DNA from 2 places in the Streptomyces sp. BYX5S genome. Region 1 is predicted to be linked to the other one. Evidence: riboswitches for the same ligand, from Rfam matches in the RefSeq annotation. Region 1 holds a riboswitch; the other holds the start of a gene.
What was found. A riboswitch is a leader RNA that binds a small molecule or an ion and turns the genes downstream of it on or off. The one in region 1 is predicted to bind glycine.
Positions count from the first base shown of each region.

Region 1 (6,177 bases):
ACTCCGCCTTTGACCGGGCGAGTTGGTGCGGAACCGGGCATAAGGACTGTCCTCAAACGCCGGACGGGCTGGAAAGATCCAGCCCGTCCGGCGTTTGAGGACAGCTTTTCAGTACGTCGCGCCGTGCGGCGGCGGGTAGCCGTAACCACCGCCCGCCGGAGCCGGAGGCGCGGCATGGGCCTCGCGGTCGTAGAACGGACGGGCCTGGCGCAGCCACATCGCCACCGGGTCGTACTCGTCCGACATCGCGACCGTGGACACCGGAAGGCCCTCCGGCACCGCCGGGATGGACTGCTGCATCATCGCGCGGACGGCGTCCACGGAGGCCGGAGACGTGTCGTAGACGTCCAGGCCGATGGCCAGATAGGGCGCGCCCAGCGTCGGCTGGACCCAGGCGCGGCGCAGGGAGCGGATCGCCGTGGTGCGGTGGGCGTTCTGGGTCAGAACGGCGTAGAACTGGGGGATTTCGATCGTCGGCTCCGAGAGCCGCAGCGGCCCCGCCGGCTGCCGGTCGAGGCCGCCCGCGATGCGCCGCAGGTCGAGCCAGGGAATGCCGACGCCGCCGCCCGGCGCGTGCGGGTTGAGCCAGAGGCCGTAATGGTCCGGGTAGAGCGTGCGCGCGGCGTCGACCCCGCTGACCACCTCGTACGCCCGCGACCAGCCGGAGGCGGAGAGTTCCTGGGCGGAGGTGACGCAGGGGGCGTAGGAGAAGCCGTCCACCTCCATGTTCCCGTACTGGGCGTCCGGGGAGCCGGCCTGGCCGTGCCAGAGCAGCATCCACACCTGGCCTGCCGCGGGGTCGGCGAGGGCCTTGAGGAGCGCCTCGTACGCGTCGTAGCGTCCCGGCGTCACCTGGCGCAGCATGTGCTCGACCTGTCCGGCCGCGGCCGTGCCCGACGCACTCACCCGTAACCGCCCCTTCGGCTCTTCAATACGTCCGTGTTCCACACGTGGCCGGAAAGCGAAGCGCCGACCGGTCACGTCATGAAACCAGCTTAAGCGGCGATACTGACACCGACTTGACGGACGTGGTCACCCTTCTCGTACGTAGAACGGGCGTACATGCGTACGCAACCAGTCCGCGACCGGGTCCTGTGTGACGTCCAGGAACACCAGGTTCACCGCCCAGGGCACCGGTGTCCGGCCCAGCGCCCGGCCCAGCGCGTCCAGCGGGAGATCGCGCGCGGAGCCCTCCCACTGCGTCAGTTCCACACCGATGAACAGGGACGGCTCCGCGTCCTCCACGGCGGCGAGGCAGCGGCGCGCGCTCAGCACCGTGCCGAGCGCCTCGAACTCCTCGCGGACCACGGCCAGGAAGTCGACCGGGTCGACCTGCCAGTCCGGCTCGGAGAGCACCACGCGGCCCCCCGTCGCCGGGCCGTCCAGCGGCGTGCGGCCGCTGCGGGCCAGCTCCGCCACGGCCGGCGGCGGCAGCGGCACGCCGACCGTGCCGTCCGGGTTCACGGCGATGCCGACCTGCGGCGGCAGCCCGCGCGCGAACTCCACGGCCGGGGCCACCGTGCAGTCCATCCGGCCGCCGGTGACCGCCATGAACTGCTGCTCGGAGCTGAACACGGGAACGTAGGCCTGGCCCTCGATCTCCAGGCTCGGCAGGTCGAGGTCCCGGCTGGCGTTCGAGCCGCCCTTGGGCAGCGGGATCCAGACAGGGCTGCGGCCGAGGACCTCCACGATCCGCGCGCCCGCCGAGCTTGAGGCCCCCTCGCCGAGGGCCGCGGCGAGCACCTGCTCCAACTCGTTGGCGGGCCAGCCCTGCGCGGGATGGGAGAACGCACCCTCCTGCCCCTCGGCGTGACCGTGCCCCGGCTCGGGGGCCCCTGGGAACTCCATGACTGCCATCAACCTCTGCTGTTCTGCGCGCTGCTCTTCCCGCACGCGACGTCGTCCCGCGCGGGGCCGACGATACGCGTACGCCCTGACGGTCACCGAAAACTCGTACGCCTCGGCGATCACTCGCTGAACGTGATCCCGCCCAGCGCCTCCGTCGCCGCCCGGTCCAGCAGCACCGCCGACTCCATCCCGGCCGGCAGATCCCCCCGCTCCGTCGAGGAGACGAGGGCGCCCACCGCCCGGCGGTGCCGCGCGAACGCGTACCGGGACACCCCGCGGCCGCGGTCCCGCTGCCCCTCAAGGGCCGTGTCCGCGGGCACGTCGAGGAGCATCAGGTGGACGCCCGCGCCGCGCCGTCTCGCCGTGCGGGTCACCCAGCGGCGCACCCACGCCTGCGTACCGCAGTCGTGCACGACGACGCTGGCGCCCGAGCGCATGGCCCGGCGCAGCCCCGCGTAGTGCGCGACGCGGACCACCGGGCGGTACAGCGCGTACGGCAGGAAGCGCGGCATGCGCGCGGCCCAGCGCTCGCGGGTGTCCTGGGAGTCGATCCGGACCACGGTGACCGCCCGCCGCATCAGCGTCGACTTGCCGCTGCCCGGGAGTCCGGAGATCACCACGAGGTCGCCCGCCGCGAACGCGAGTCTGCGCGGTGTGTGCCCGCGCCGCCCCCGGAGGTCCCGCACCGAACGCTGGCCGGGAATCCGCACGCCCGCCACCGCGGGCGCGGAAACCCCATAAGCCCCCGCCACTGCCTTGTGCACCGTGATCGTCCTCCCCGTTCCGGTCACGTCAGCCTTGCCCCTCAAGTGTAAAGAGAAGGTAATGCCCCTCAAGGGCTTTCCCCGTTGGCCGGGCATGCAATGATGTGCGCGCAACTGCATACCGGCCGCTTGAATCCGCGCGGGAGAGTTCCGGGGACGATCGAGTACCCGGACGCCGAAGGAGCAAGTTCCTCCCTTGAATCTCTCAGGCCCCGTACCGCGCGGGCGAGGCAGATCTGAAAAGTGGGTCACGCTTGTGACGTGACCCCACCCAAGGTGCAAGCCCTCCGGGGCGAACCTCTCAGGTTCCGATGACAGATGGGGAGGGCGCCTCGCGTCTCGTACGAGATCCGAGACCCCGCCACCGCCGTCATGCCACCGGGAGCACACCACCCATGACCCGCACCACCGCACTGGACGCCCTGCACCGCTCGCTCGGCGCCACTATGACCGACTTCGCCGGCTGGGACATGCCCCTGCGCTACGCCAGCGAGCGCGACGAGCACCACGCCGTGCGCACCGCGGCCGGCCTGTTCGACCTGTCGCACATGGGCGAGATCACGGTGACCGGGCCGGGAGCCGTGGACCTGCTGAACCACGCCCTGGTCGGGAACATCGGTTCCGTCGGCCCCGGCCGCGCCCGCTACACCATGATCTGCCGCGAGGACGGCGGGATCCTCGACGACCTGATCGTCTACCGGCTCGAAGAGACGACGTACATGGTCGTCGCCAACGCGGGCAACGCCCAGGTCGTCCTCGACGCCCTCACCGAGCGCGCCGCCGGGTTCGACGCCGAGGTCCGCGACGACCGGGACGCGTACGCGCTGATCGCCGTGCAGGGCCCGAACTCCGCCGCCATCGTGAAGTCCGTCACGGACGCCGACCTCGACGGCCTCAAGTACTACGCGGGCCTGCCGGGCACCGTCGCCGGCGTGGACGCGCTCATCGCGCGCACCGGCTACACCGGCGAGGACGGCTTCGAGCTGTTCGTCTCGCCCGCCGACGCGGAGAAGCTGTGGCAGGCGCTGACCGGGGCGGGCGCCGAGCACGGCCTGATCCCCTGCGGCCTGTCCTGCCGGGACACGCTGCGCCTGGAGGCCGGCATGCCGCTGTACGGGCACGAGCTGACCACCGGCCTCACCCCCTTCGACGCCGGCCTCGGCCGGGTCGTGAAGTTCGAGAAGACCTCGCACGGGGACGACTTCGTGGGCCACGACGCCCTGAAGGACGCCGCCGCGAAGGCCGAGGCCAACCCGCCCCGCAAGCTCGTCGGCCTGATCGCCGAGGGCCGCCGCGTCCCGCGCGCCGGGATGTCGGTCGTCGCCGACGGCCAAGTCATCGGCGAGGTCACCTCCGGCGCCCCGTCCCCGACGCTCGGCAAGCCGATCGCCATGGCGTACGTGGACGCCGCGCACGCGGAGCCGGGCACGGCGGGCGTCGGGGTCGACATCCGCGGCTCGCACGAGCCGTACGAGGTCGTGGCCCTGCCGTTCTACAAGCGCCAGAAGTAAGCCTCACAGCACCGCCCAGCAGCCCCGCCGTCACCGGCACCTTCCCGCGTACAGGAGAATTCTCATCATGAGCAACCCCCAGCACCTGCGTTACAGCAAGGAGCACGAGTGGCTGTCGGCCGTCGAGGACGGCGTGGCGACGGTCGGCATCACCGAGCACGCGGCCAACGCGCTCGGTGACATCGTGTTCGTCCAGCTTCCCGAGGTCGGCGACGCCATCACCGCCGGTGAGACCTGCGGCGAGCTGGAGTCCACCAAGTCGGTGTCCGACCTGTACTCCCCCGTCACCGGCGAGGTCGCCGAGATCAACCAGGACGTCGTGGACGACCCGGCGCTGGTCAACTCGGCCCCCTTCGAGGGTGGCTGGCTGTTCAAGGTCCGCCTTGCCGAGGAGCCGAAGGACCTGCTCTCCGCCGACGAGTACACCGAGTTCTCCGGGAGCTGACCCGCACCATGACCGAGAAGTCCGTTCTGAACGAATCCCTGCACGAGCTCGACCCCGAGGTCGCCGTAGCGGTCGACGCCGAGCTGAAGCGCCAGCAGTCGACCCTTGAGATGATCGCGTCGGAGAACTTCGCTCCCGCCGCCGTCATGGAGGCCCAGGGCTCGGTCCTGACCAACAAGTACGCGGAGGGTTACCCCGGCCGCCGCTACTACGGCGGCTGCGAGCACGTCGACGTCACCGAGCAGATCGCCATCGACCGCGTGAAGGCGCTCTTCGGCGCCGAGTACGCGAACGTGCAGCCGCACTCGGGCGCCTCCGCCAACCAGGCCGCCCTCTTCGCCATCGCCAAGCCGGGCGACACCATCCTCGGCCTGGACCTGGCGCACGGCGGCCACCTCACGCACGGCATGCGCCTGAACTTCTCCGGCAAGCAGTTCAACGTGGTCCCGTACCACGTGGACGACGCCGGCCTCGTCGACATGGCCGAGGTCGAGCGGCTCGCCAAGGAGCACCGCCCGAAGGTGATCATCGCCGGCTGGTCCGCGTACCCGCGCCAGCTGGACTTCGCCGAGTTCCGTCGCATCGCCGACGAGGTCGAGGCGTACCTCTGGGTCGACATGGCGCACTTCGCGGGCCTCGTGGCCGCGGGCCTGCACCCCAACCCGGTCCCGTACGCCGACGTCGTCACGTCCACGACGCACAAGACGCTCGGCGGTCCGCGCGGCGGCATCATCCTCGCCCGCTCCAAGGACTTCGCGAAGAAGCTGAACTCGGCGGTCTTCCCGGGCTTCCAGGGCGGCCCCCTGGAGCACGTGATCGCGGCCAAGGCCGTCTCCTTCAAGGTCGCGGCGAGCGAGGGCTTCAAGGAGCGCCAGCAGCGCACGATCGAGGGCGCCCGGATCCTCGCCGAGCGGCTGACGACCGCGGAGTCCCGCGCGGCCGGCGTCAACGTCCTGTCCGGCGGCACCGACGTGCACCTGGTCCTCGTCGACCTGCGCGAGTCGGAGCTCGACGGCCAGCAGGCCGAGGACCGCCTCCACGAGGTCGGCATCACGGTCAACCGCAACGCGGTCCCGAACGACCCGCGCCCGCCGATGGTCACGTCGGGGCTCCGGATCGGTACGCCCGCACTGGCCACGCGCGGCTTCGGCGCCGACGACTTCCGCGAGGTCGCCGACGTCATCGCGCTCGCGCTCCAGCCGTCGTACGACGCGGAGGCGCTCAAGGCCCGGGTGACCGCCCTGGCCGACAAGCACCCGCTGTACCCGGGCCTGTAGCAGCCACGGCCCTTCGGCCCGGATTACGTACCCTTGCGTACATACGTCCTACCGGGGCACCACGCACACTGGAACCAGAAGGAAACAGTGAGCGCGGTGCCCCGGCCGCTTCCACCGCACTCTTGCTCGTCCGGCAGACAACGGCGTCTACCACCCATCATTGGAGTCCCACCGTGGCCATCTCGGTCTTCGACCTGTTCTCGATCGGCATCGGCCCGTCCAGCTCGCACACGGTCGGCCCGATGCGCGCGGCCCGCATGTTCGCGCGGCGCCTGAAGAACGAGGGCCTGCTGGCCCACACCTCCGCCGTCCGCGCCGAGCTGTACGGCTCC
Region 1 covers NZ_CM138829.1:6,742,361-6,748,537, forward strand. Annotated here, with positions in the region: gene ACYBSK_RS30345 (enhanced serine sensitivity protein SseB C-terminal domain-containing protein) at 109-906, opposite strand; gene ACYBSK_RS30350 (enhanced serine sensitivity protein SseB) at 1,033-1,848, opposite strand; gene ACYBSK_RS30355 (AAA family ATPase) at 1,968-2,618, opposite strand; glycine riboswitch at 2,743-2,842, shown strand; glycine riboswitch at 2,843-2,940, shown strand; gene gcvT (glycine cleavage system aminomethyltransferase GcvT) at 3,008-4,123, shown strand; gene gcvH (glycine cleavage system protein GcvH) at 4,191-4,568, shown strand; gene glyA (serine hydroxymethyltransferase) at 4,577-5,845, shown strand; gene ACYBSK_RS30375 (L-serine ammonia-lyase) at 6,019-6,177, shown strand, end outside.

Region 2 (6,177 bases), 4.1 Mb from region 1:
GGAGGTGCACGCGGCTTCGGGCGCGATCGACGAGGACGTGCAGGTCAGACGCTCCACACCGGCGATGTCGAGCTGGAAGTCCTCGCCGCGGGCGGCCGTGATCTGGTCGTTCAGGAGGGTGTAGCGGTCGACGTCCGACAGGTTCGCGGAGACCAGGTCCTGGGCGCTGAGCGTCGGCAGAATTCCGATCATCACGATGCCCGCGTCGACCTCGTTGGCCTTCCGGTGCGCATATCCGAGCCCGGTGCGCAGCTCCTCGGCGAGCTGGTCGAGAACGCGGCCGCCGAGCCGGTGCGGGGCAATGTTCACTTCGAGATTGAACATCGCGAGTTCGGTCTGGAAATCCCGGCTCGCGATGCGCTCCAGCACTTCCGCATTCATCATTCTCGGCAGCCCGTCGGGCCCGGCGAGATTCAGTTCGATCTCGAGACCCATGAGATTCTGCGGACGGTCGAAGCGCTTCTCGTCCAGGAGTCGCCCGAGTCCCTCCAAGCACTCTTGGAGCTTCTCCCGATAGCGCCGCGGAGCGGCCAGGTCGACCGCCTCCGCAACGACCTTCTCCCCCATGGAAGCGTCCCTTCTCGCACGGGCGGCCCGGCAGGAACCCGTCCCGGCCGCGTGTCACGGTGGATGATGCCCAGGCAATGTGATCGATAACGCCCCGTGGGGTGCCACGGAGCAGTACGCTCAAGTCAGTTACCCCGGGGCACATTCCTTAGGCATGCGGCCTCCCGCAGATTCGTTCGCGGACGGCCCTGGTGAAAAACGCCGACAAGAACAGGCCGACCGCTCGACGGCAAGATACCGAGGTCACGCGCGGCCACCCCTTCGGAAATGGGAAGAATACCCGCAAACCCCTTGGGCAACCCCGCCCGAATAGCACCTTGCGTAATCCGGCGGACCTGCTAGTGGAAACAAGCCGCGAACATACGTCGTATAAACTCCGCTGGCGAGACAGAGATGTGGCGCCCGCGGGCCGGGCCAGGACCGGACCCCCGCCGCCTCTGCCCCGTCCGTGTACCCGTGTACACCCGCAGCAGACAGCGCCGTCCGCTCGTCCCGCACCGCCCTCGCATCACGTGTCACGTGCCTGTCGAATGAGAGGCGACCCACCATGCCGCTGCACGTCCCACCGGCTCCCGCGCCTGCCCTGCGCAGCGTCCTCACGGCCCTCGGTTCCCCCACCGCCGTCCGCGAGGCACGCACCCCTTCCCTGCGCGCCGCACAGGGACCCGCCACCCCCGAACTCCCTTTGCCACTCCATGTGTTGGACCACATCACCGAGACCACCGGACCGTCCAGGGCCCGCCTCACCGGCTGGCGCTTCCTGATCCGCTGCGGGGACCGCGCGGTGGCCGCGGCCGACACCATGCTCACGCCGGACGGCTGGGCCTTCTCGCACTTCTTCGAGGGCCCCTACATCCGTTCCACCGAGCGGGCCCTGCGCCACGCCGAGTCACTGCCCAAGGCCTACCAGCCGCGGCTGCTCTCGGTGCCCGAGCTCTACATGCTGACGCTGTGGCTGCACGGCGACCGTACCGCCGACCCGACGAGCGGCCATCCGGCGGCCGACGACATCCTCGTCCCGCTGGCACCCGCCCCGCCGGGCATCGCCCCGCACCGCCCGCACTCGGTGGCCGAGCTCCTCCCGGTCCTCACCCACCGCCTGACCCCGGCCCCCGCCGCCCTGCTCGCCTGAACCCGACCGGGGGCCGCCGACGGCTCCGGTCGCTCACACCTGTGCCCCGCACCGTCCGCCGTCCGGTCGCGGGGCACAGCCCTGTCCGAGTGGACTAGCCCGTACCGACCACTCCGAACCACCCGAAGGGAGAGTCCAGTTGGACTGAACCGTCCGCATGGGTGATGCGTCTCCAATCCATAAGGACCGCTGCTACGAAATCCCTGCGGAACGACGTCCACAGGGCAACACTGGGTTCCAGAACTCACGACAACGGGGGGCGGCCATGAACAAGTCTTCAAGCCGCGGCACGACGAGCAGGACCAGCACCGCCCAAGTCATCGAGATAACTTCGCAGCGAAAGATCCCATCCATGTGCCAGCACCAGCCACTCTGCCCGACAGCGGAATCCGAGGACCGGGAAGCCGCGCTTCCCGTCGCTCACCACCCCGAGCAGGGATGGAGCCTCCTCTGCAACGGCGTCCTGCTCTTCGAGGACACCGGCGAGCTGCTGCCCAACGGCACGATCATCGCCCCGCACCGGCCACTGGGCCGTGTGGTGACGGCGGCGTAGGGATCCGCTGAGCGGGGCCGCGCGACCGTCGGTCGCGCGGCCCCGAAGCGATCAGCCCTCGTAGGCGTCGAGGGGCGGGCAGGAACACACCAGGTTCCGGTCGCCGAACGCCTGGTCGATACGGCGCACCGGCGGCCAGTACTTGTCCGCCGCCACCACACCGGCCGGGAAGACGCCTTCCTCCCGGCTGTACGCGTGCTCCCACTCACCGCCGAGCATTCCGGCCGTGTGCGGAGCGTTCCGCAGCGGGTTGTCGTCCGCCGGCCACTCGCCGGAGGCGACCCGCTCGATCTCGCCGCGAATCGCGATCATCGCGTCGCAGAACCGGTCGAGCTCGTCGATGTCCTCGCTCTCGGTCGGCTCGATCATCAGCGTCCCGGCGACCGGGAACGACATGGTCGGCGCGTGGAAGCCGTAGTCGATGAGCCGCTTGGCGACGTCGTCGATGCTCACACCCGTCGCCTTGCTGATCGGGCGCAGGTCCACGATGCACTCGTGCGCGACGAGCCCGCCGGGTCCGGTGTAGAGCACCGGGAAGTGCGGCTCCAGGCGCTTGGCGATGTAGTTCGCCGACAGCACCGCCACCTGCGTGGCCCGCTTCAGCCCCTCGCCGCCCATGAGACGCACGTACGCCCACGAGATCGGCAGGATCCCGGCGGAACCCCACGGCGCGGCGGAGATCGGGCCGACGCCCGTCTCCGGACCGGCGGCCGGCTGCAACGGGTGGTTGGGCAGGTACGGCGCGAGGTGCTCGCGGACGCCGACCGGACCGACGCCCGGACCGCCGCCGCCGTGCGGGATGCAGAACGTCTTGTGCAGGTTCAGGTGCGAGACGTCGCCGCCGAAGCGGCCCGGCTTGGCGAGGCCCACCAGCGCGTTGAGGTTGGCGCCGTCGACGTAGACCTGGCCGCCCGCGTCGTGCACGGCGGCGCAGATGTCGGCGACGTGCTCCTCGAAGACACCGTGCGTCGACGGGTACGTGATCATCAGCACGGCGAGCTGCTCGGCGTACTGCTCGATCTTGGCGCGGAGGTCCTCGATGTCGACCTCGCCGTCGTCGGCGGTCTTCACGACGACGACCTTCATGCCGGCCATCACGGCGCTCGCGGCGTTGGTGCCGTGCGCGGAGGACGGGATGAGGCAGATGGTGCGCTGCTCGTCGCCGTTGGCCCGGTGGTAGCCGCGGACCGCGAGCAGACCGGCGAGCTCGCCCTGCGAACCGGCGTTGGGCTGCAACGAGACCTTGTCGTAGCCGGTGACCTCGGCGAGCCGCTCCTCCAGCTCGCGGATGAGCGTCAGATAGCCCTGCGCCTGCTCGCCCGGGACGAAGGGGTGCAGCTGGCCGAACTCGGGCCAGGTGACCGGCTCCATCTCCGTCGTCGCGTTGAGCTTCATCGTGCAGGAGCCCAGCGGGATCATGCCGCGGTCCAGCGCGTAGTCCCGGTCGGCGAGCTTGCGCAGGTAGCGCAGCATCGCGGTCTCGGAGCGGTACTGGTGGAAGACGGGGTGCGTCAGGTACTCGTCGTCGCGCAGCAGCGCGTCCGGCAGCGTGTCCGCGACCTCGGCGTCCAGCGCCTCGATGTCCGCGTCGACGCCGAACGCGCTCCACACGGAGCCGAGTTGGGCCCGCGTGGTGGTCTCGTCGCAGGCGAGGGAGACGTGGTCGGCGTCCACGAGGTGCAGGTTGACCCCGGCCTCGCGCGCGGCGGAGACGATCCCGGCGGCCTTGCCCGGCACCCGCACGGTGAGGGTGTCGAAGTAGGCGCCGTGCACGACCTCGACGCCGCCCGCCGTCAGACCGGCCGCGAGCACGGTGGCGTAGCGGTGGGTGCGCCGCGCGATGGACTTGAGGCCCTCGGGCCCGTGGTACACGGCGTACATGCCGGCCATCACGGCGAGCAGCACCTGCGCAGTACAGATGTTGCTGGTCGCCTTCTCGCGGCGGATGTGCTGCTCACGGGTCTGAAGGGCGAGGCGGTACGCCTTGTTGCCGTCGGCGTCGACGGAGACGCCGACGAGGCGGCCCGGCAGCGAACGCGCGAACTTCTCGCGCACCGCCATGTAACCGGCGTGCGGCCCACCGAAGCCCATCGGGACGCCGAAGCGCTGCGTCGTACCGACGGCGATGTCGGCGCCCAGCTCTCCGGGCGAGGTCAGCAGCGTCAGAGCAAGAAGATCAGCGGCAACGGTGACAATGGCGCCCAGCTCGTGCGCCTGGTCGATCACGGGCTTGATGTCCCGCACGGCACCCGAGGCGCCGGGGTACTGCACGAGCACGCCGACGACACCGCGCTCGGCGACCTCGGCGGGGATGCCCTCGCTCAGATCGGCGACGACGATCTCGACGCCGGTCGGCTCGGCCCGCGTCTGGATCACGGCGATGGTCTGCGGCAGGGCGTCGGCGTCGACGACGTACACACCGTTCTTGACCTTGCCGACGCGGCGCGAGAGGGCCATCGCCTCGGCGGCGGCGGTGCCCTCGTCGAGCAGCGACGAGCCCGAGGTGGGCAGGCCGGTCAGCTCGGCGACCATCGTCTGGAAGTTGAGCAGCGCCTCAAGGCGGCCCTGCGAGATCTCCGGCTGGTACGGCGTGTACGCCGTGTACCAGGACGGGTTCTCCATGACGTTGCGCAGGATGACGGGCGGCGTGAACGTCCCGTAGTAGCCGAGGCCGATCATCGAGCCGAGCACCTGGTTGCGCTCGGCGAGCGACTTCAGCTCGGCGAGCACCTCGGCCTCGCTGCGGGCGGCCGGAAGGTCGAGCGCCTCGGCGCTCTTGATCACATCGGGCACCGCGGCCGCGGTCAGCTCGTCCAGCGAGCCGTAGCCGACCTGCGCGAGCATCTTGGCCTGAGCGGCGTCGTCGGGACCGATGTGCCGCTGCTCGAAGGGGATTCCCCGCTCCAGTTGGGAGAGCGGAATACGGTTGGCGGTCATTGCGGAGGCCTCCTGGTCATTGCGACCTGCGAGGGGCACCACGGCGCGGGTACCCGGACGGCCTCCCCCTCTGTCATCTCAACCTGAGAGCTTCACCGGCCCACCCCGCGAGAACACGGAACACACCGGCTTGCACCGTCGGTGAGAGCGGAAACCGTGCACCCCGCCCTGCTTTCCAGAGTGACCTCGTCCGTGCGGTACAGGGGCCTGAGAGATTCCGGGGAGGATTTGCTCCTTCGGCGCCCCCGACTGTCGTCGGAAGACTCTCCCGCACGGGTTCAACAGCCATTCGCCAGCCTACCAGCGGCTACGCGCCCCGAGCCCTCGAGTGGCCGCCTTCCGCAATGTGCTCTTTCGTAGTGCTTACACAGCAGTTGCGATCATCGCGATCAGTTGGAGGGCCCGTGCAGACCGATGTCGATCCGCGCAATCTGATCGGCCGCAAGGCGTTCGACCGCAACGGAGCAAAGGTCGGCACCATCGACGAGGTCTACCTCGACGACGCCACCGGCGTCCCCGAGTGGGCGGCGATACGCACCGGGCTGTTCAGCCGCGACGCCTTCGTGCCGCTCGAGCCCAGCGAATTCGTGGACGGCACGCTGCGCGTCCCCTTCGAGCGCGCCCTGATCAAGGACGCCCCCGACTTCGGCGTCGGCCGCCACCTCTCCCCCGAGCAGGAACTCCAGCTCTACCACCACTACGGCCTGGACATCACGGCCCCGCAGTCCCCCGATCTCTCCTTCGGTCACGTGGCGGGCGCGGAGGACGAGCCGACCTGATCACCGGCCGCCTCCGTGGTCTCCTCCACGAGCGGCAACGGCTCGGCCGCCTCCAGCTCCGGATCGTCGACACGAAACGTCCGCACGCGCCCCGGCACCTCCGCGTAGGGCGTCTCGAACCGCACGGTCACGCGCCCGAGCCCGCTCCCCTGCACCCACCCGGGACCGAACTCGGCGTGCCGCACATCGTGCCCGGCGAGCCACTTCCG
Region 2 covers NZ_CM138829.1:2,650,046-2,656,222, reverse strand. Annotated here, with positions in the region: gene ACYBSK_RS12075 (glutamate-cysteine ligase family protein) at 1-567, opposite strand, end outside; gene ACYBSK_RS12070 (hypothetical protein) at 1,115-1,699, shown strand; gene ACYBSK_RS12065 (DUF5999 family protein) at 2,052-2,252, shown strand; gene gcvP (aminomethyl-transferring glycine dehydrogenase) at 2,304-5,189, opposite strand; glycine riboswitch at 5,375-5,470, opposite strand; gene ACYBSK_RS12055 (PRC-barrel domain-containing protein) at 5,594-5,968, shown strand; gene ACYBSK_RS12050 (DNA polymerase IV) at 5,935-6,177, opposite strand, start outside.
Region 2: it holds a riboswitch for glycine, as region 1 does, so the genes downstream of both, gcvP (aminomethyl-transferring glycine dehydrogenase) here and gcvT (glycine cleavage system aminomethyltransferase GcvT) in region 1, are expected to answer to the same signal.